Regions from separate parts of the Kribbella sp. NBC_00382 genome, predicted to be linked through region 3. Evidence: predicted binding sites of a transcription regulator. Region 3 holds the regulator's gene; each other region holds the start of a gene.

Region 1 (6,747 bases), 4.1 Mb from region 3:
CACCAGCTGACGGCAACCGAACGCCTCAGCCGTGTACGAGAGCACGCCGCGGTCGTTGTCGGTGAACCGGAGCACGTAGGTCGGCCCCAGTTCCTTGGTGCACATGGCCGGCTTCTTGGCGACCGGCTTCGCGCTGTTCACCAGGGCGAAGAGGTCGACGGCCTGGGCCGCGGTCCGCTTGGTGGTGACGGTCGCATAGTCCTGGCCGGTCGCCTGCGCGTCGTACTGGCAGATCGTGACGCTGACCGGCTGGAACAGGGACTTGGCGATCCCCTTGCCCCAGACGGCCTTGCCGACGGCGGTACGGACGGCGGTGATGGTCTCCGGGCAGTCCATGCTGGGTGTTCCGCTCGGGGTGGCGGTGGGCAGCGTTGGCGCTGTGGGGGTGGTCGGCGGTTGGCTGGGCTGGGCGCCGGCGCCGCTGGAGTCCTCGTTACCGCAGGCGGCGGTAAATCCGAGCACTGTCACGACGAGCGTCGCCCCGATGAAGCCCCGTGTCCTTGATGCACTCACGACTCGGTCCTTCCGGTTGGGCAAGGAAACCCATCATGGTCGCTGAGGATCTCACTGGTCGTGGCAGAACTGTCACGGCACGGCGTCTATCTGGTCACGAGGCAGATCGAGCGGCAAAAGCAGCAGTTCTGTGATGCGTGCGGCCTGTTCGGTAACCTGGAGACATGACGAGCCCGTACGAAGACGACGAGCCGCTGCTGCCCGACCAGACTCGGGACGACGATCCCCGCACCTGGGGTGAGAACGACTCCAGCGACGACGACGAGCGAATCCTGCGCGAGGTCCCGCCGCACCACTGACCGGCCGCCCTCGATGAACACGGTCTTCCTGGTCCACGGTGGTTTGTGGGACCCGATGAACGCGGAACGCTTCTGGCGTACTCCGGGGATCGTCGCCGCGCTGGAGACGCGCGGCATCACTGTCCTCGCGCCCGACCGTCCGCAGTCGCCCGACAGCTGGACCGAGGAAGTCGCCGTACTACGCAAGCTCCTTCCGCCGGAACCGGTAGTGGTGGTCGGCGCCTCCAACGGCTGCTCGGCAGCAGCCCTACTCGCCATCGAGTACCCGGATTTGGTGCAACGCCTCGTCCTGGCCTGGCCCGCGACAGGCGGCGACCCTGTAGTCGACGAACGCACCCGGGCAGGCCTCACCTCCAGAGGCGCGTCGGTAGCTGTGGCTGACGAGTTGCTGACTGCGAACACCTTGCGGGGAGTGCGAGACGACGACCTTGCTCTCTTGCGTATTCCGGTAGCCGTACTGCCATCGGTACCGGAGAATCCTCCTCACCAACGCAAGACCGTCGACACCTTGCTGAGCTTGATCCCCGGCAGCCGCGAACTCCCCGGATGCCCGGAGCCACCAACCCCACACTTCCCACCCCACAAGGACGAACTGGCCGAGACGCTGGCTGCCTTCGCCAGGTGATCCGATAGCGCCGTGACCGCCGTACTGTCATTCGTCCGGTGTCGTTCACGAGGAGAGTCCTGATGGAACTGCGATCGTTCGAGAGCGAGTACTCGGCGCTCGTGGCGGGCTGGGCGACCACAGCACAGGAAGTCTCGTTGCTGACCGGACGGGACGAGTACCCGTTCCCGGCCGACGTCCTGACCAGTTGGCGCGCGATCGCCGACGACATCCAGGCCTTCCTGTACTTCGACGGCGAGACCCCGGTCGCGTACGGCGAACTCTGGCTGGACGACGAAGAGGACGAGGTCGAGCTGGCCCGTCTCATCGTCGCCCCCGACCTCCGAGGCAAAGGCATCGGCACCGATTTCGTCCGGGCCCTCCTCGGGCCGGCCAAGTCGGCGGGCTATGCCGAGATCTTCCTCCGCGTCCGCCCCGACAACACCCAAGCCATCCGCGCCTACCTCCGCGCCGGCTTCCAGCCGGTGGCCGAGGAGCTGGCCGCCGAATGGAACAAGCCACAGCCGATCGACTACACCTGGCTTCAATACCCGACTACTACCTGACCTACTGGACCAGCTTGAGCCAACTCGGCTGCTGGTCCGCAGGCCTCGTGCCGGTCGACTGCGATGTGCTGCAGGGTGCAGCCGACCGGACCACCAGCTTCGGTCAGGGCCGCGGACGGGCCTGGAGGGCGTCGCGGATCTCGACCAGCAGTTCCTGGTCCATGGTGAGGGTCTCGGGCTCCTCCTCCGGGGTGCCGGCCTTGGCGGCGCGGCGGTCCTGGAGCTTCTTCATCGGAACGACGAGCACGAAGTAGACGACCACGGCGGTCAGGAAGAAAACGACGGCGGCGTTGATCATGGCGCCGAAGTCGATCACCGTCTTGGGGTTCTTGTCGTTGAGTTGGACGGCCAGCCCGTTGACGTTCGACCCTCCGATCGCAGCGATCAGCGGGTTCACCAGGTTGTCGACCACGGTCTTCACCACGGTGGCGAAGGCGGTGCCGATGACGAACGCGATGGCGAGGTCGAGGACGTTGCCTCGCATTAGGAATTTCTTGAAGCCCTCGATCATTTTGCAATGCCTCCACGATGCGGGGCCCGGGGACCCTCGGCTGGGTTACCCGCAAAACGTAGGACTCTGCCCCGCCGATGGCGAGGGACCGCGCCGCAGCACCACGGATCGCTACTGCGCGTGTCCGATAAGTGGTCAGCTCGTATCCGGCGTCAGCGCAAAGCTGATTCGCGAGTTCGCCGTGGCCTGGGCAACCCGGCTGATCACCTCTCGCCCGGCGCCGATCACGACCAGCGCGCCCGAGGTCCCGGCCACCGATGAGCGCCCTGCGGGCAACGCGATCACGCGCACAGCACTGGCCAACGGAGTCGCGGCATCGACGGGAGTGCTCGTTGCGGCGTACAGGTCTATTCGATCGCCGACCTGGAGCAGGGTGGTCAGGTCGGCATCGTCGACTCGGACGGGATAGGCGAACTGTCCGGTTGGCAGTGACGCCGGTGTGACGAATCGCGCATCCGTGAGTGGCTCGCCAGAGCGCACTGGCCCCGCGAGCACGCGCCGGACGACGTCGCTGCCCGGCTGGAGCGCGCCCGCGGGCACGACCGCAGCGGGTAGTCGCAAGGTTCGAAGGTCGCGCGCCGTCGGTGGCGAGCCACCGGCCAGGTCTCTGGCGGCGGCCAGGACCGCCACGGTCGGCGGTGGTGGCGGAGAGAGGGCGGTCATGCCGCAGTACACGGCTGCCGCCGCGGACACCCCAGCCAGCAGGCGGCGGTGCCGACGAACGGCTTTCAGCAGGTCACGAAGAAGAAGTCGGCTCATGCCAGAGAAAGTACGAGCCTACGAGCGCCGTTCCCTCGTTATCCACAAGGGAATGCGGAGAAAATCAGGCGGCGCTGGTCTTGCTGCTCGACGACGAACCGGACGAGCCCGACGACCCGGAGGGTCCCGAGGTCGAGGAGGACGAAGAGCTCTTCGACGAATCCGACGACGACTTCGACCCGTTGGACGAGGACTCCGATGACGACGAAGAGGAGGACTCACTCTTGGCCGGCAGCGTGCTGGTCCCAGAGGACCGGCTGTCGTTGCGGTAGAAGCCGGAGCCCTTGAACACGACACCCACGGCGTTGAACACCTTGCGCAGGGTTCCCTCGCACTCGGGGCAGACCGTCAGGGCGTCGTCGGTGAAGCTCTGGCGGACCTCGAGCGAGTTACCACACTCGGTGCACTGGTACTGGTACGTCGGCACGTGATTCCCCTTCAGGCCGCTGGCACTCCTACTACTCGACTGCTAATAATGCGCTACGGGCCCGAAGTATTCCAAGTTCAGCCGATCGATCGGCCGGTCTAGTCCACTTCCAGGCGATCTGGAGACAGGCGCCGAAGCGTGAAGGTTGTCCACAGATGGGGGAGCGGCATTTGGGGTGCGGGGCCGGATTCTCTAAGTTTGGTCCGTGCGTCGCCTGCTGCGTGTCATCATCCTGTCCGGAATCGTGTTCGCCACCTTGCTCCTGGTGGTGGCCGGCACCGGCGTCTTCGTCGTCCGCCACTCCTTCCCCGGCTATGACGGGACGGTGGAGCTGACCGGACTCGACGCGGACGTGGAGGTGGTCCGCGACGCCAACGGCATCCCGCAGATCTACGCCGACAAGCCGGGTGATCTGTTCGCCGCCCAGGGGTACGTGCACGCTCAGGACCGCTTCTTCGAGATGGACTTCCGCCGCCACGTGACGTCGGGCCGGCTGGCCGAGCTGTTCGGCAAGGACGCGCTGGAGACGGACAAGTTCGTCCGCACGCTCGGCTGGCGCCGGGTCGCGGAGAAGGAACTCGCCCTGCTCACGCCGACCACCCGGCAGTACCTGGACGACTACGCCCGCGGTGTCAACGCGTACATGAGCACCCACGAGGGCTCCGCGCTGAGCCTCGAGTACGCCGTACTGTCGCTGAAGGGCACCGATTACCACCCGGAGCCGTGGACGGCAGCCGACTCGCTGGCCTGGCTGAAGGCGATGGCATGGGACCTCGGCGGCAACATGGACGACGAGATCACCCGGACCAAGCTCGCGGCGAGGTACCCGACCGCCAACATCGCCAGCCTCTACCCGGACTACCCGTACGAGCGCAACGAGCCGATCATCGCGACGGCCGGAGTGACGAAGGGCGGCACGTTCACCACCGAGTCGGCTCCGCCGCCCCAGCGCGGCATGCTGACCAAGGACCTGCTCAAGTCGCTCGACACCATCGACAAGGTGGCCAAGGGTCTGCCGGACCTGATCGGCCGCGGCGACGGCATCGGCTCGAACTCCTGGGTCGTCTCCGGTGAGCACACGACGACCGGCAAGCCGCTACTGGCCAACGACCCGCACCTCGGCGCGACGATGCCGGGCATCTGGACCCAGGTCGGCCTGCACTGCAACAACCTCGGCACCCAGTGTCCGTACGACGTGTCCGGGTTCAGCTTCTCCGGCCTGCCCGGCGTGGTGATCGGCCACAACAACGCGATCTCGTGGGGTTTCACCAACCTCGACCCCGACGTGACGGACCTGTACCTGGAGAAGTTCGCCGGACCGAACGCGGTCATGTACGACAACAAACGCACCGGGCTGGCCCGGCGCGAGGAGAAGTTCAAGGTCGCCGGTCAGGACAAGGAAGAGACGATCATCGTCCGGGAGTCCCGGCACGGGCCGATCATCTCCGACGTCGGCGACGACCAGCGCGAGACCGGTGAGCTCGCGGCGAAGAAACTGAAGAGCGCCGAGGCGTACGGCGTCGCGATCCAATGGACCGCGCTGACCCCGGGCCGGACCGCGGACGCGCTGTTCGCGATCAACCGGGCCCAGAACTGGACCCAGTTCCGCGCCGCCGCCTCGATCTTCGAGGTCCCGTCCCAGAACCTGGTGTACGCCGACCGCGAAGGCCACATCGGCTACCAGGCACCCGGCCGGGTCCCGATCCGCAATGCGGGCTACGGCGACTGGCCCGTACCGGGCTGGGACTCGCGGTACCACTGGAAGGGCTACATCCCGTTCGAGGCGATGCCGACCGAGGCCGACCCCGACGACGGTGTGATCGTGACGGCGAACCAGGCCGTCGTACCGAAGACTTACCCGTACCACCTGACCGACGACTGGGACTACGGCTACCGGTCGCAACAGATCCTCGAGCGGGTCCGTGCGGCCGGCAAGCTCGACGCGAACTCGATGGCCTCGATCCAGCTCGACACGAAGAACCGCAACGCCGAGCAACTGATGCCGTACCTGCTGCACGTCCAGATCAACGACGAGTTCGACCGGCAGGGCCAGGACACCCTGCGGACCTGGGACTTCACCCAGCCGGCCGACTCCGCGCCGGCGGCGTACTTCAACGTCGTCTGGCGCAATCTGCTCCAACTCACCTTCCACGACCAGCTGCCGGCGGGCACCTGGCCGGACGGTGGATCACGCTGGTTCGAGGTGATGCGCAACCTGGTCACCCAGCCGAACAGCACCTGGTGGGACAACCTCGACACCACCCAGCGGGAGAGCCGCGATGACATCCTGCGCGAGGCGCTGGTGAACGCCCGGGCCGAGATCACCACCAAGATGGCCCGCGAGCCCTCGAACTGGCAGTGGGGCCGGCTGCACAAGCTGACCCTGACCAACCAGACGCTGGGCAAGTCCGGCATCGGCGTGGTGGACAAGCTGTTCAACCGCGGCCCGTACGAGCTGGGCGGCGGCTCGTCGATCGTCGACGCGACCTCGTGGGACGCGGCGGAGGGCTACGCGGTGACCTCGACGCCGTCGATGCGGATGGTGGTCGACCTGTCCGACTTCGACAAGTCGCGCTGGATCAACCTGACCGGCGTCTCCGGGCACGCGTTCTCGTCGAACTACACCGACCAGACCGACCTGTGGGTGCGCGGCGAGACGCTGCCGTGGGCCTACACCCGCGGCGCGGTCGAGGCGACCCGCAAGCACACGTTGACCTTCACCAAGCCGGAGAAGGAGAACTAACCGAGCTGGACCAGCCGCGTCGGGGTGAGTGCTGCCTTGACGGGCTGGTCGTGCGGGTCGGCCGGGAGTTCGTCGAGGATCTCGGAGTCGTGAACCACGGCCCAGGTCGGCGTACCGGGGGAGACGCGCGCTAGAGCCCGGTCGTACGAACCGCCGCCACGCCCGAGCCGTACGCCGTGACGGTCGACCGCGAGCGCGGGGCAGATCACCAGTTCGGCGGCGTGGATCGCGTCGGCGCCGAGATCTACGCGCGGCTCGGACAGCCCCAGCCGCCCGGGGACCAGGTCGGCCGCGCCCGGGGCGATACCCCAGCCGAGGTCGTTGT
Region 2 (6,747 bases), 4.1 Mb from region 3:
CCTCACCCCCATGGACGTAACAAACCACCGCCACCCGCTCAGGGCAGCCATAGGCGTACTCGCAGCAGTACTTCACGCCCTAGACGCTATCCAAGGCCCAGGGGCATCCGGACAAAGAACTGCCCGGCTGGTCCGAGGACCGGCCGGGCAGTTCGGGTGATGCTTGGCGCGAAGAGATCAGTGACCGTGGCCGTGGCCGTGACCGGCTGCGGCGGGCTCTTCTTCTTCGGGCTTGTCGACGATCAGCGTCTCCGTGGTGAGCAGCAGAGCGGCGATGGAGCCGGCGTTGGCGAGCGCGGAACGCGTCACCTTGACCGGGTCCAGGACACCCTGGGCGAGCAGGTCGCCGTACTCACCGGTGGCGGCGTTGAAGCCGCTGCCGACCTCGAGCTCCGCGACCTTGGCGGTCACGACGTAGCCCTCGTAGCCACCGTTCTCGGCGATCCAGCGCAGCGGCTCGACGACCGCCTTGCGGACGATCCGGACGCCGGCGAGCTCGTCGCCCTCCAGGCCCAGGCCCTCGTCGAGCACTGCGGCAGCGTGGACGAGAGCGGAGCCGCCACCGGCGACGATGCCCTCTTCGATCGCTGCCCGGGTCGCGGACACCGCGTCCTCGATCCGGTGCTTCTTCTCCTTCAGCTCGACCTCGGTGGCCGCGCCGACCTTGATCACGCAGACGCCACCGGCCAGCTTGGCCAGCCGCTCCTGCAGCTTCTCGCGGTCCCAGTCGGAGTCGGTGCGCTCGATCTCGGCCTTGATCTGGTTGACCCGGGACTCGATCTCGTCGGACTTGCCGGCACCCTCGACAACGGTGGTGTTGTCCTTGGTGACGACGATCCGGCGGGCGGTGCCGAGCACCTCGAGACCGACCTGGTCCAGCTTGAGGCCGACCTCGGGCGCGATCACCTGGGCGCCGGTGAGGGCGGCCAGGTCCTCGAGCATCGCCTTGCGGCGGTCACCGAAGCCCGGCGCCTTGACGGCGACGGAGGTGAAGTTGCCGCGGATCTTGTTCACGACCAGGGTCGACAGCGCCTCGCCGTCGACGTCCTCGGCGATGATGAGCAGCGTCTTGCCCGACTGCACGACCTTCTCCAGCAGCGGCAGCAGGTCCGCGACCGCGGAGATCTTGCCCTGGTTGATCAGGATGTACGGGTCGTCCAGCACCGCTTCGCCACCCTCGGCGTCGGTGATGAAGTACGGCGAGATGTAGCCCTTGTCGAACTGCATGCCCTCGGTGAAGTCCAGCTCGGTGCCGAAGGTGTTCGACTCCTCGACGGTGATGACGCCGTCCTTGCCGACCTTGTCGAACGCCTCGGCGATCAGCGAACCGATCTCGGCGTCCCGGGCGGAGATGGTGGCGACGTGGGCCATGTCGCCCTTGTCGTCGACCGGACGGGCGGTCTCGACCAGCTTCTTCGAGACGGCCTCGACGGCGGCCTCGATGCCCTTCTTCAGGCCCATCGGGTTGACGCCGGCAGCGACGGCCCGCAGGCCCTCGTGCACCAGCGCCTGCGCCAGTACGGTCGCGGTGGTGGTTCCGTCACCGGCGACATCGTTGGTCTTGGTGGCAACCTCTTTGGCCAGCTGTGCGCCGAGGTTCTCGAACGGGTCGTCCAGCTCGACCTCACGCGCGACGGTGACACCGTCGTTGGTGATGGTCGGGGCGCCCCACTTCTTGTCCAGCACGACGTAGCGGCCCTTGGGCCCCAGCGTCACCTTCACCGTGTTCGCGAGCTTGTCGACGCCACGCTCCAGCGCGCGCCGCGCGTTCTCGTCGAACTCGAGGATCTTCGGCATAAAAAACAAGTCCCTCTCTGAGTTTCAACAATGATGCTCGCTAGTCCGGGAACCGACTCCGCTCCAGTGCCGGGAGCCGGCACCGGAGCGGTATCAGTCAGGAAATGCGAGCGATCGTCACTTGGTGACGACTGCGAGGATGTCGCGGGCGCCCAGGATCAGGTAGTCCTGGCCGTCGTACTTGACCTCGGTGCCGCCGTACTTGGAGTAGATGACCTTGTCGCCGACGCTGACGTCCAGCGGGACGCGGTTGCCGTTGTCGTCGATGCGGCCGGGCCCGACGGCGAGGATCTCGCCCTCCTGCGGCTTCTCCTTGGCGGTGTCCGGGATCACCAGGCCGGACTTCGTGGTCTGCTCGGCTTCGAGCGGCGCAACGAGGATACGGTCCTCGAGCGGCTTGATCGTGACCGACACTTGCTGACCTCCACGGTCGAGTTCTTGGTGTGCTCTCAGGGTGCTGCTAGCGGCCGTTGCGCCTCCGCCGTCGCGGGGATCAGAGGCCGGGCCGCTGGCACCCTCGAGTGGAGAGTGCCAACACCGAATCTAGGCCGCGATTAGCACTCGGTCAACTCGAGTGCCAGAATCTCTCCCCCGGCGTAGTGCCCTTTCGATGGCTGTACGACCTGTGTCCGCCCGACCGCTTTCTGCCATCGAGGGCTGGGCGAACCCCACCCGGTCGTGGGACCGTCGTGTCTGTAGGGATCCCGGCCGCCCCGGGACCGACCGCCCGAGGAGACAACCATGGCGCTCCGCCTCCCGTCACTGCCGAAGCTGACCCCTCGCAAAACGGTGGTGATCGCCCTCCTGGTGATCAGCCCGTTCGCGGTCGCCGGTCTCGCCGCGAACGGCGCCCGTCAGTCCTCCTCCGCCCATCCCGGCAACGCGGCCCCCGGCGGCGCAGCGCCCGCAGTAGAGCTCAAGGCCAAGGACGCTGGGGCAGGGAGCGCGCAGACGGACGCGGAGGCAGCAGCGGCCGCCGCGGCGACTCCGCAGTGCCTGTACGCCCGGGTGGTGCCGATCGGCAAGACCGGCTGGGGCATCCCGATGCCGTCGCTGTGGAACAGCCCGAGTACCACCTGCAACCTCATGTACGGCGACGACCCGTTCCGGACCTCCACCCACAGAGGCGACCCGGACACCGCCATCCGGGTCCTCCAGCGCAACCTGAACTACTGCTACGGCTACAAGCTCACAGTGGACGGCATCTACGGCGGCAACACCCGTGCAGTGATCAGAGCCGTCCAGAAGCGCCACAAGCTGGCCGTCGACGGCATCTACGGCCCCAAGACCCGCTCAGCGATGAACTGGCGCCTGTACGCCACCAAGACCAACACCTGGAGCAAGACCTGCTCCAGCCCGCTGTAACCGTTGCAACTTCCTGCAACGAACTATCAGGCGGTCTGCGCAGTCTCAACGAGCAACAGATCCCGGTGGGGGGATCGAAACTCGAGGGGAAGCGTCATGAGATTTCTACGCACCGCCATCACCGTCGGCGCGACGGCCGTGATGGCTGTCAGCGGCGCAGTGGCTGCGACCACGTCGGCTGAGGCCGCGCCGGTCCAGGTCAAGGGGCTGGAGCAGTGTCTGTCGGCGCTGATGAAGCCGGTCGGCAAGGGCTGGGCCGTGCAGGTTCCGGGTGGCTGGGAGGACGTCTCCACCAACTGCAACCTGAAGTACGGAGACATGCCGCGCCGCTACGGCCCGGACTACGTCGGGGACCCGGCATCCGCGATCAAGGCCCTGCAGCGGAACCTGAACTACTGCTACGGCAGCAAGCTCGTCGTCGACGGCAAGTACGGCAGCAAGACCCGCACAGCGGTACTGGCGGTCCAGCGCAAGCACAAGGTCACCGCCGACGGCATCTACGGCCCGAAGACCAGGTCTGCGATGAACTGGCGGATGTACTCGCTCCAGAAGCACGCCTGGAGCAAGACCTGCTCCAGCCCGCTGTAACCGGCGAGGCAGACTGTGCCGGGTGACACCTGACTCGATCTCGCTGTTGCTGGCGCCGGCCGGAGCTGAAGTACTAGCCGAGGCCTGTGCCGGTTTCACGCCTAGGGGCGAGTTGCGGCTGGTCGAGAAGCTCAGACGGCAGTACGACGCTGACGTGGTGACCGCTGCGGTTACCCAGGCGTCGCTGCGGCACCGGGCGGTCGCCAAGTTCGGTGCTGAGGACGCAGCACGCATGTACTTCACCCCGGACGGCCTGGAGCAGGCGACTCGCACCACGGTTGGAGTGCACCGGGCCGCTCGCATCGCTGCGACGCTGCCCGGTGCCACTGTGGTCGACCTTGGCTGTGGGATCGGTGGCGATCTGATCAGCGCCGCACGAGCCGGGTTGAGAGTCACTGGTGTTGAGCGAGACCCCGCTACCGCCTCAGCGGCTCAGGCGAACCTTGCCGCTCTGGGGCTGCCGGGTGAGGTCTTGGTGGGAGATGCTGAGGCGCAGGACTGTTCGGAGTACGAGGTGGTCTTTGCTGATCCGGCGCGGCGGGCGGATGGGAAGAGGGTGTTCGACCACAACGCCTACTCGCCGCCCTGGTCGTTCATCACCGATCTGCTGGCGGGCACTGCCTGCGTGAAGGTCGCCCCTGGCATCCCGCACGAGGCAGTACCGGACGGCGTCGAGGCGGAGTGGGTCAGCGACGCAGGCGAGGTCAAAGAGGCAGCACTGTGGTCCGGCAAGCTCTACGCCGGTACTACGCGCCGCGCGACCCTCCTACCCAGCGGAGCGACAGTGACCTCGGCACCGGAGGTCGACAGCGCGCCGATCGGCCAGTACATCTATGAGCCCGACGGAGCCGTCGTCCGGGCCGGCCTGGTCACCGCAGTGGCCGAAGCCGTCGACGGCTGGCTGCTGGACCCGCGGATCGCCTACGTGAGCGCCGCCACTCTGATCCAGACCCCGCTGGCCTCGGCGTACGAGGTGATCGAAGAGCTGCCCTACAAGGAGAAAGTGCTGCGCTCCTGGGTGCGCAAACAAGGCATCGGGACGCTGGAGATCAAGAAACGCGGCGTGGACTTCGACCCCGCCGTCCTGCGCAAGAAGCTGGCCCCCAAAGGCCCGGAGAGCGCCACGCTGATCGTCACCCGGATCGGCCGAGACGCGGTCGCGTACTCCTGCCGCCGGGTCGTCCGGACCTGACTTGCGCTCACAGTAGATTCGAACATATGATCGATCTCACGAGCGGGCTCCTGGCCGGCTCGCCGACGGACGAGGTGCTGCGTCTGTTGCCGCCACCCCGGCCAGGAGCCCGCCACTAAGCGCCCGGCTAGAAGCGACCGACGACTCGCAGGGTCAGGCGGGCCTTGGCGATGTCGAGGATGCCGCGCAGGGCGCTGTCCGAGTGCTTCGAGTGCGGCAGCGGGTCCACCTGATCGGAGTCGAGGCTCGGGTTGTGGGTGGTACCGGCGGCGAAGTCTCGTACCAGGGCGTTCCAGTCCGGGCTGCGCTGGAGCATCGTGTGGTTCTCGTCTGCCACCGACAACAGCGCGACCGGTACTCCGGAAGCCCGCAACCGCTTGGCGTAGGCGGCGGTCTGCGCCGGGTCGGTGATCCGGTCGGCCGTGCCGTGGGCGAACACGACGGGTCCACGCAACTGCATCAGCGGCTCGCCGTCCGGCAGCCACGGCGCGAGCGCCAGCACACCGTCGACCAACCGATGGTTGCCCGCAGCAACGATGGCGCGTCCGCCCATCGAATGTCCGATCAGCACCACGCGGGTGATCCGCTCCGGCAGCCGGTCGAGCACCGCCCGAAGGTCAGCCGCCGGATCAGCGTCGGCGCCGTTCCACCCTCGATACCGATAACGCATCAACCCAACAGCAGCACCCGGAGCACCACCATGGGCAGCCAGGGCGCCGGCACGGGCGGCTCGAGCGAAGGGCCACATGCGCAGGATCGCTGGCCGCCAGGCGCCCGCCGGCTCGCGTGAGTTCTCCTCGCCACCGTGCGCCAGCAACACGAGCGACGTCGCATCAGCCGGCGCCACCAGCAGGTCGATCCGCGGAAAGCCCGCAGCCGAACTCACGAGCTGCTGCCGCGCGCAGAGCCGGACGCGGCAGAGGACGTGGCAGCCCCGGAAGCGGCAGAGACGGTGGAGGTGGCTGCCCCGGACGCGGCGACGGCGGGCGCGGCAGCCGGCTGACCGCCGTACAGCGTGGCTGGGTCTTGTTGCACCACCAGCATCCGGCTCGGGTCTGGCAGGTCGCCGAAGCCGTATGACCGGTACAAGTCGTGCGCATCAGCCGTCGCCAGCATCAACCGCCGCAGGCCACTCAACTCCGGGTGCTCCAGCAGCGTCGACACGACGAACTTCCCGAGCCCATGACCCCGATGCGACTCCAGCACGAACACATCCGCGATCCACGCGAACGTCGCCCGATCCGTCACCGCTCGCGCGTACGCCACCTGCGCGCCGGCCTCGTCGTACACCCCGAGATTCAACGACCCGGCGATCGCCCGCTCCACCACATCCCGCGGCACCCCCGGCGACCAGTACGCCGTACGCAGGAAGCCATGCACCACATCGACATCGATCCGCGCCGCATCGTCGTCGGCGACGAATCCGCCGTCGTGCTGCCACCTCACGAGTTCAGCACCGTCGTGATCGGCATCGACGAATCGGCCGGCAACCCCAACGGCGACGGCGCCTTCCCGGCCCGGACGAGCTCCGAACCCAACGCGGCCACCATCGCCCCGTTGTCCGTGCACAACCCTGGCCGCGGAACCCGTACCGCGATCCCTGCCGCCGTGCACCGTTCCTCAGCCATCGCCCGCAACCGCGAGTTCGCCGCGACGCCGCCGCCGATCAACAGATGCTCATAGCCACGGTCCTTGCAGGCGTCGATCGCCTTGCGCGTCAGCACATCGCAGACCGCCTCCTGGAAGGCTGCGGCGACATGGTTGATCGGTACGTCCTCGCCATCACGCCGCTTAGCCTCGACCCA
Region 3 (6,747 bases):
AACGCATGGGAGGCAGCGCCCAACCGGATCATTTCCTGGTCGGCGGAGCCGTGCGCCGCCGCCAGATTCTCGGCGATGTACTCCCGGATCAGCGCCAGGTTCTCCGGCCCGCTCAACGCCGGATCGGCCATCGCATGCTCGCGCTGCGCCGCTCCGTTCACCCACGCCGAATGGACCGTCTTGCCCGGCCCGGCGTACGGAACGGTCAGCCCGGTGTTGGCGAAGTTCCTGATCAGCCCGGCGCCGTATACCCGGTCCTTGAGCGCCTGCGCCTTGTCCAGTGCCCGCGCGTACTCGGCCCGGCTGAGGCCCATGATCCGGCCGTCGGGCCCGGACAGGTGGGCGTACAACCGGCTCACCGCCGCCGTGGTGACCTCGCTGTGGCCGTGCCAGTGTCCGTCGCCGTGCTGCTTCATCCGTCCTCCCAGGCAAGCCGTGCGATCAGGGTCTCACCAGTTGGGGGCGGTGGCGTTGTCAACCTGGAACCCGACCTTCGCGTCTCTGTTGTGTGGCACAACCGGCCGTGGTGTTCGATGAGTGCGTGACGCATGAGTCCTCGTGGGATGCAGACGAGGCGTTGACGGCTGTCTACACGGCGCATTACACGTCGTTGGTCCGCCTCGGCGCCCTACTGCTGCGCGACACCGGTTCGGCGGAGGAGATCGTGCAGGACGCCTTCGTGGCGATGCACGGGCGCTGGAACCGGCTCCGCGACCCGCACAAGGCGCTGGCCTACCTGCGGACCGCAGTGGTCAACCGCTGCCGCTCGCGGCAACGGCACCTGGTGGTCGTCGACAAGCACCTGCCCAAGTCCCTGCCGGACGAACCGAGCGCGGAGCAGGCCGCCCTGCGTACCGCCGAGACCGATCGGGTGATCGAGGCGATGCGCAGCCTGCCCGAGAAGCAACGCACCGTCATGGTGCTGCGGTACTACGGTGACCTGTCCGAGGCGGAGATCGCCGACACGATGGGGATCAGCCGCGGATCCGTGAAGAGCCACGCCGCGCGGGCGACCAAGTCGCTGCGCCAGGTCCTGGAGCAAAGCGCATGAACAACCACGGGGAAGACCCTTTCGACGAGCTGATGCGGCGAAGTCTGGCCGAGGAGGCCGACCGGATCGAGCCCACCGACAGCTTGCACGAGATCCAGGCCCGGGTCCGGACCCAGCGCGCACCGGTCAGCCGGCGCCCCTGGGTCATCACCGCGGGCGCGGCAGTGCTCGGTACGGCGGCGGCGATCGGCGCGTTCGCAGTACTGAACGACAACACCAAGACGGCCGACCAGCCCAGCATCGCCGGCGGCCCGGACACCACCAACAGCGCCTCGGCCGACCCGAGCACCGCACCCACGCTGCCTGCCTCCTCCAAGCCCGCCCCCACCAAGGCAGCCACCCTGGCGCCGACCGTCGCCCCGTCGGACAAGCCTCGGGCGCGCCAGGAGCCTGAGGTCAAGCAGAAGGCCGTGCCGATCTACTGGCTCGGCAAGGTCGTCGGCAACACCAACGGCCCGGACTACCGCCTGTACCGCACCTGGCAGTCGATCAACGGCCGCCCGGCCGAGGAAGCCCTCCGGCTGATGACCATGTCGAAGGTCGCCGGCGACCCCGACTACACCTCGCCCTGGGACGGCGCCGCGGTCAACTCGGTCCGCTACACCGACGACCTGATCACGGTCGACTTCAAGCAACTCCCGACCGCCACCCTGGAACCCGACGTCGCCGACATGGCCGCCCAGCAGCTCGTCTACACCGTTCAAGGCGTGCTCCGTCAGTCCAGCACGCCGGTCCAGATCACCGAGGACGGCCGCTCCCCGGCCAAGCTGTTCGGCGTCGTCGACACCACCGAGCCGCTCAACCGCGCGCAGGCCCTCAACGTCCAGGCGATGGTCTGGATCGAGACCCCGGCGAACAACCAGACGGTCAAGCAATCCTTCAAGGTCACCGGCACCGCCGCGGCGTACGAAGCACAGGTGGACTGGCAGGCCACCAACCTGAAGACCAAGGAAATCGTGAAGAACTACGCCAAGACCGCCGAGGGCCAGAAGTTCTCCCCCTACGTCTTCGTTCCCAAGCTCGGCTCAGGCGAATGGCTGATCGAGGTCTACCTGACCTCCCCCGAGGACGGGCGCATCACCGATACCGACTCGAAGACGATCTACGTCAAGTAGGACGTGAAGGTGAAGAGGCGCTCGGGTGCGGCTGGGGCCGTCGGACCGAGGTAGCGGTTGGTGCCGACGGACCAGGCGACGCCGTCCGGGGCATCGAAGGCGAGCTCTTCGAAGCCCGCTTCGGTGAACCAGGCCCGGATGTCCTGGCGGATGTCGGGGGCGTGGCGGCCTCGGGTCCAGATGACTGTGGCGCCTGGGGTGCAGAAGGCGGGGAGGGCGCGGACTGTGGCCTCGGTGTCGGCGGGGGTGATGTTGCCGAAGACGCCGCAGAAGAGGACCAGATCGGCCGGTACTGCGCCCGCGTAGCTCTCGCTTGCTCCGGCGTCGGCCTCTACGACCTCGATGCCGGTGAGGCCGTTCGCTGCGGCGGCGGTGCGGGCCGTTTCGGCCAGGCGCGGGTCCAGCTCGACCAGGCGGCCTGTTACCCGGTCGCGTGTGGGGTAGGTGGCGAGGACCTCGATCAGGTCGCGGCCCTGGCCGGCGCAGGCGCTGATCACGCGGATCGGGCCGTCGGAGTGCGCGTCCAGGTGGGTGCGGATGGACCGTTGGACCGAACGGAGGCGGCCGCTCAGGTCAGAGGACTCGTCGTCGTAGTCCTGGTGCCATTCGAGCCAGTCCATGACCGATCAACTCCAGCGGGAGCGGGCGAGTAGGGCGGCTGCGGCTGCGACGCCGGCTGTCGAAGTACGGAGCACTGTGTCGCCGAGGCGGACCGGGGTCGCCGCGAATGCCTCCAACTCGGCGGGGGCAATGCCGCCTTCCGGGCCGACGACGATGACGATGTCGCCAGCCGTGGGCAGCTCCAGGGAAGCCATCGGAGTGGTGGCTTCTTCGTGGAGTACTACGGACAGGGCCGCGTCCGCCAGGAGTTTGGCCACCTCGGGGGTGGACGCGATGGGGGCCACCTCGCAGAACCAGGAGCGGCGGGACTGTTTGCTGGACTCGAAGGCCCAGGACTGCCATTTCGTCAGCGTCTTGGCGACCCGCTCGGGGTTGGCGCGGAACTGGCTGCGATCCGCGTTCCACGGGACGATCAGGTCGACCCCGACCTCGGTGAGCATCTCGACCGCGAGCTCGGCCCGCTCCCCCTTCGGCAGCGCCTGTACTACGACCAGCCGCGGGCTCGACGGCTCGACCTCACCACGCTGGTCGACCGCAACGGTGAGCCCGGTCTTGGAGGCAGCCGTGACGGCACCCTCGGCGAACGAGCCCCGGCCGTCGGTCAGCCGGATTCGCTCGCCCCGGCCGATTCGGCGTACGACAGCCGCGTGACGACCCTCGGCCCCGTCTAGTACCAGCTCGGGGCCGTCCAGGTCAGGCAGGTAGAAGACCGCGAGTCCCATCGCCCGGCAGCCTAAGTCGTTTTCAATGCGCGCCGAAGGCGTCGCGCAGGCGCCCGAAGACACCCTTGTGCGCCGCCTGGACATGACCCTGCGGCCGCTCCTCGCCCCGTGCTGCCGCGATCTGCTGCAGCAACGCCTTCTGCGCGTCGTCCAGCTTGGTCGGCGTCTCGACGATCACCTGCACGATCAGGTCACCGCGCCCCGCGTGCCGCAACCTCGGTACGCCGCGAGCGGTCAGCGTCATCGCCGTCCCGGACTGCGTGCCCGCCCGGATCTCCAGCGGGGTCGTCTCGCCCTCGAGCGTCGGCAGGTCGATCGTCGTACCGAGCGCCGCGGCCGTCATCGGCAGCGTCACCGTGCAGTGCAGGTCGTCACCGCTGCGGGTGAAGATCTCGTGCTGCTCGACCTCGATCTCGACGTACAGGTCGCCGGCGGGGCCGCCACCAGGGCCGACCTCGCCCTGGCCGGTCAGCTGCACCCGGGTCCCGCTGTCGACGCCACCGGGGATCTTGACGGTGACGGTACGACGCGAGCGGACCCGGCCGTCGCCGGCGCACTCGACGCACGGGTTCGGGATGGTCGTACCGAAGCCGCGGCAGTTCGGGCACGGCCGCATGGTCCGGACCTCGCCGAGGAACGAGCGCTGGGTGTGGGTGACCTCGCCGCGACCGTGGCAGATCTCGCAGGTGACCGGCTCGGAGCCAGCAGCAGCGCCGGAGCCAGAGCAGGTCGGGCACAGTACGGCCGTGTCGACCTTCAGCTCACGCGTCGTGCCGAAGGCCGCCTCGGCCAGATCGATCCGCAGCGGGATCAGGGCGTCCTGGCCCCGCCGGGTGCGTGGCCGCGGCCCGCGGGTCGCCCCGCCGGTCTGGCCGAAGAAGGCGTCCATGATGTCGGTGAAGGTGAACGCCTGGCCGAAGCCGGCGCCCCCGGCCGCGCCGGGACCGCTCGCGAACGGGTCACCACCGAGATCGTGGACCTGCTTCTTCTGCGGGTCGCTGAGCACCTGGAAGGCGCGGCCGATCTCCTGGAACTTGTGGTGCGCGTCCTCGGAGTCGTTCACGTCCGGGTGGTACTGGCGGGCCAGCTTGCGGTAGGCCTTCTTGATCTCGTCCTGTGTCGCGTCGCGACTGACGCCCAGGACGGCGTAGTAATCGGTGCTCATACTCCAGACCACTTGGTAGGCAGTGTTCGGTGAGTTCTTTCGTGGTGCTTCACGAGTCGGCCAGGATCTGGCTGACGTAGCGCGCGACGGCGCGGACTGCGCCCATCGTGCTCGGATAGTCCATGTGGGTCGGGCCGACGATGCCGAGAGTGGCCAGCGCCTCCGACTTGGAGCCGTAGCCGGTGGCGACGACCGAGGTGGTGGCAAGTCCTTCGTACGGGTTCTCGTGGCCGATCCGGACCGTCAGCGTCTGCGGGCTGGTTGCCTCGCCGAGCAGCTTGAGCAGGATCACGTGCTCCTCGAGCGCCTCCAGCACCGGCTTCACGTTGCGCTCGAAGTCGTCGCCGTAGCGGGTCAGGTTGGCCGCGCCGCCGACCGCGATGCGCTGCTCACCCTCGACCGTGAAGGCCTCGAGCAGACTGGTCACGATGGCGGCCACCAGCGGCCGGTCCGTCGGCGCGAAGGTCTCGGTGACGCTGGCCAGCGAGGTCGCCGCGTCGGTCAGCCGCTGGCCGGTCAGCGCCGTGTTCAGCCGGGAGCGCAGGTCGGCGATCAGTTGCTCGTCGACGTCGTCGTGGGTCTCGACGATCCGCTGCTCGACCCGGCCGGTACTGGTGATCAGCACCAGCAGCAGCCGCCGCGGCGTCATCGTGACCACCTCGACGTGCCGCACGCTCGACCGGCTCAGGGTCGGGTACTGCACGATCGCGACCTGCCGGGTGATCTGCGCGAGCAGCCGGACGGTACGCCGGACTACGTCGTCCAGGTCGACCGCGCCGACCAGGAAGGACGAGATCGCCTTCTTCTCGGCCGGCGACAGCGACTTGACCGTGCTCAGCTTGTCAACGAACAGCCGGTAGCCGGCATCGGTCGGGATCCGGCCCGCGCTGGTGTGCGGCTGGGTGATGTACCCCTCCTCCTCCAGCGCGGCCATGTCGTTGCGGACCGTCGCCGGGGAGACGCCGAGATTGTGCCGGTCGACGAGCGTCTTCGAGCCGACCGGCTCGTGGGTGGCCACGTAGTCCTCGACGATGGCCCGGAGCACGTCCAGTTTGCGGTCGTCCAGCACGCGCACCACCCCTCTCACGTCGGCCCCTCGGGTTGGCACTCCCGAGATTCGAGTGCCAGTCTACCGAGCCACCGCAGCACCTACCGACGCGTAACGGCGTGGGGCAGGTCTCAGGCGGATTCCGGGGACGCTCCCAAAGGTACGGCGGCAGGCCGCTCGACCGTACTCGCCACGTCCACCGACTGGTCCTGAACTGCCGACTCGAGCAGCGACTCCATCACGTCGAGCACGTGGTAGGCCAGTACTCCGTTGGCCCGGTGCGGCTCGTCGTTGCGCAATGCGCGAGCCATGTCGGCCACACCGACGCCGCGGCCGGCACCGGCGTACCCACCGGCTACAGGGAGTGCCGTCCAGTCACGGTTGGTGGCAGTGGCGATCTCCACCGTGCCGTCGAAGCCGTTGGGGTCCGGTACGGACAGACTGCCCTCGGTGCCGTAGATCTCGATCCGTGGCAGCCGCGCGGCCCACACGTCGAAGCTCATCAGGACAGTGGTGAGCGCACCCGACTCGTGCTCCAGTACGCCGGTCACATGCGTCGGTACGTCGACAGGGAACGCCTCCCCCGCCCGCGGCCCGGTATGGACCTTGCGCTCCTCCTGCGAGCGACCAGCGCGACCCGTGACTCGCTTCACCGGCCCAAGCAGCGTGACGAGGCTGGTGATGTAATACGGGCCCATGTCGAGCAGTGGGCCGCCACCTGGTTGGTAGTAGAACTCGGGAGCCGGGTGCCACAACTCATGGCCGGGCGTGACGAAGTAAGCCGTCGCAGCCGTCGGTACGCCGATGTCGCCACGGTCGAGCGCGACGCGGGCAGTCTGCGTGCCGGTGCCGAGCACTGTGTCGGGGGCGCAGCCGATGCGGAGGTTGTTGGCCGCTGCGAGCTTGAGCAGGGGCTCTGCCTCGGCACGGTCGACGGCCAGGGGCTTCTCGCCGTACACGTGCTTGCCGGCCTGCAGCGCAGCCTGGTGGACCGGGGCGTGCGCGGCCGGGATGGTCAGGTTGAG

Evidence for each region. Region 3 encodes HrcA, which represses chaperone genes, less so after heat shock. Its sites were predicted from a motif close to TTGGCACTCGNNNNNNNCGAGTGCCAA; they were not measured.
Region 1: a site for HrcA is predicted at 3,699-3,725, ahead of OHA70_RS03945 (FmdB family zinc ribbon protein). Genes of this name have one in related genera too.
Region 2: a site for HrcA is predicted at 2,352-2,378, ahead of groES (co-chaperone GroES). Genes of this name have one in related genera too.

The regions. Positions count from the first base shown of each region.
Region 1 covers NZ_CP107954.1:787,422-794,168, reverse strand. Annotated here, with positions in the region: gene OHA70_RS03975 (hypothetical protein) at 1-513, opposite strand, end outside; gene OHA70_RS03970 (hypothetical protein) at 678-812, shown strand; gene OHA70_RS03965 (alpha/beta fold hydrolase) at 826-1,437, shown strand; gene OHA70_RS03960 (GNAT family N-acetyltransferase) at 1,500-1,982, shown strand; gene mscL (large conductance mechanosensitive channel protein MscL) at 2,086-2,493, opposite strand; gene OHA70_RS03950 (SAF domain-containing protein) at 2,629-3,252, opposite strand; gene OHA70_RS03945 (FmdB family zinc ribbon protein) at 3,317-3,679, opposite strand; gene OHA70_RS03940 (penicillin acylase family protein) at 3,885-6,422, shown strand; gene OHA70_RS03935 (5-formyltetrahydrofolate cyclo-ligase) at 6,419-6,747, opposite strand, start outside.
Region 2 covers NZ_CP107954.1:1,110,414-1,117,160, forward strand. Annotated here, with positions in the region: gene OHA70_RS05445 (hypothetical protein) at 1-76, opposite strand, end outside; gene groL (chaperonin GroEL) at 178-1,797, opposite strand; gene groES (co-chaperone GroES) at 1,915-2,211, opposite strand; gene OHA70_RS05460 (peptidoglycan-binding domain-containing protein) at 2,539-3,162, shown strand; gene OHA70_RS05465 (peptidoglycan-binding domain-containing protein) at 3,259-3,750, shown strand; gene OHA70_RS05470 (class I SAM-dependent methyltransferase) at 3,773-4,942, shown strand; gene OHA70_RS05475 (alpha/beta hydrolase family protein) at 5,070-5,828, opposite strand; gene OHA70_RS05480 (GNAT family N-acetyltransferase) at 5,825-6,388, opposite strand; gene tsaD (tRNA (adenosine(37)-N6)-threonylcarbamoyltransferase complex transferase subunit TsaD) at 6,385-6,747, opposite strand, start outside.
Region 3 covers NZ_CP107954.1:5,169,502-5,176,248, reverse strand. Annotated here, with positions in the region: gene OHA70_RS24880 (hypothetical protein) at 1-416, opposite strand, end outside; gene OHA70_RS24875 (SigE family RNA polymerase sigma factor) at 542-1,051, shown strand; gene OHA70_RS24870 (Gmad2 immunoglobulin-like domain-containing protein) at 1,048-2,166, shown strand; gene OHA70_RS24865 (SAM-dependent methyltransferase) at 2,154-2,786, opposite strand; gene OHA70_RS24860 (16S rRNA (uracil(1498)-N(3))-methyltransferase) at 2,793-3,509, opposite strand; gene dnaJ (molecular chaperone DnaJ) at 3,532-4,674, opposite strand; gene hrcA (heat-inducible transcriptional repressor HrcA) at 4,724-5,743, opposite strand; gene OHA70_RS24845 (Gfo/Idh/MocA family protein) at 5,854-6,747, opposite strand, start outside.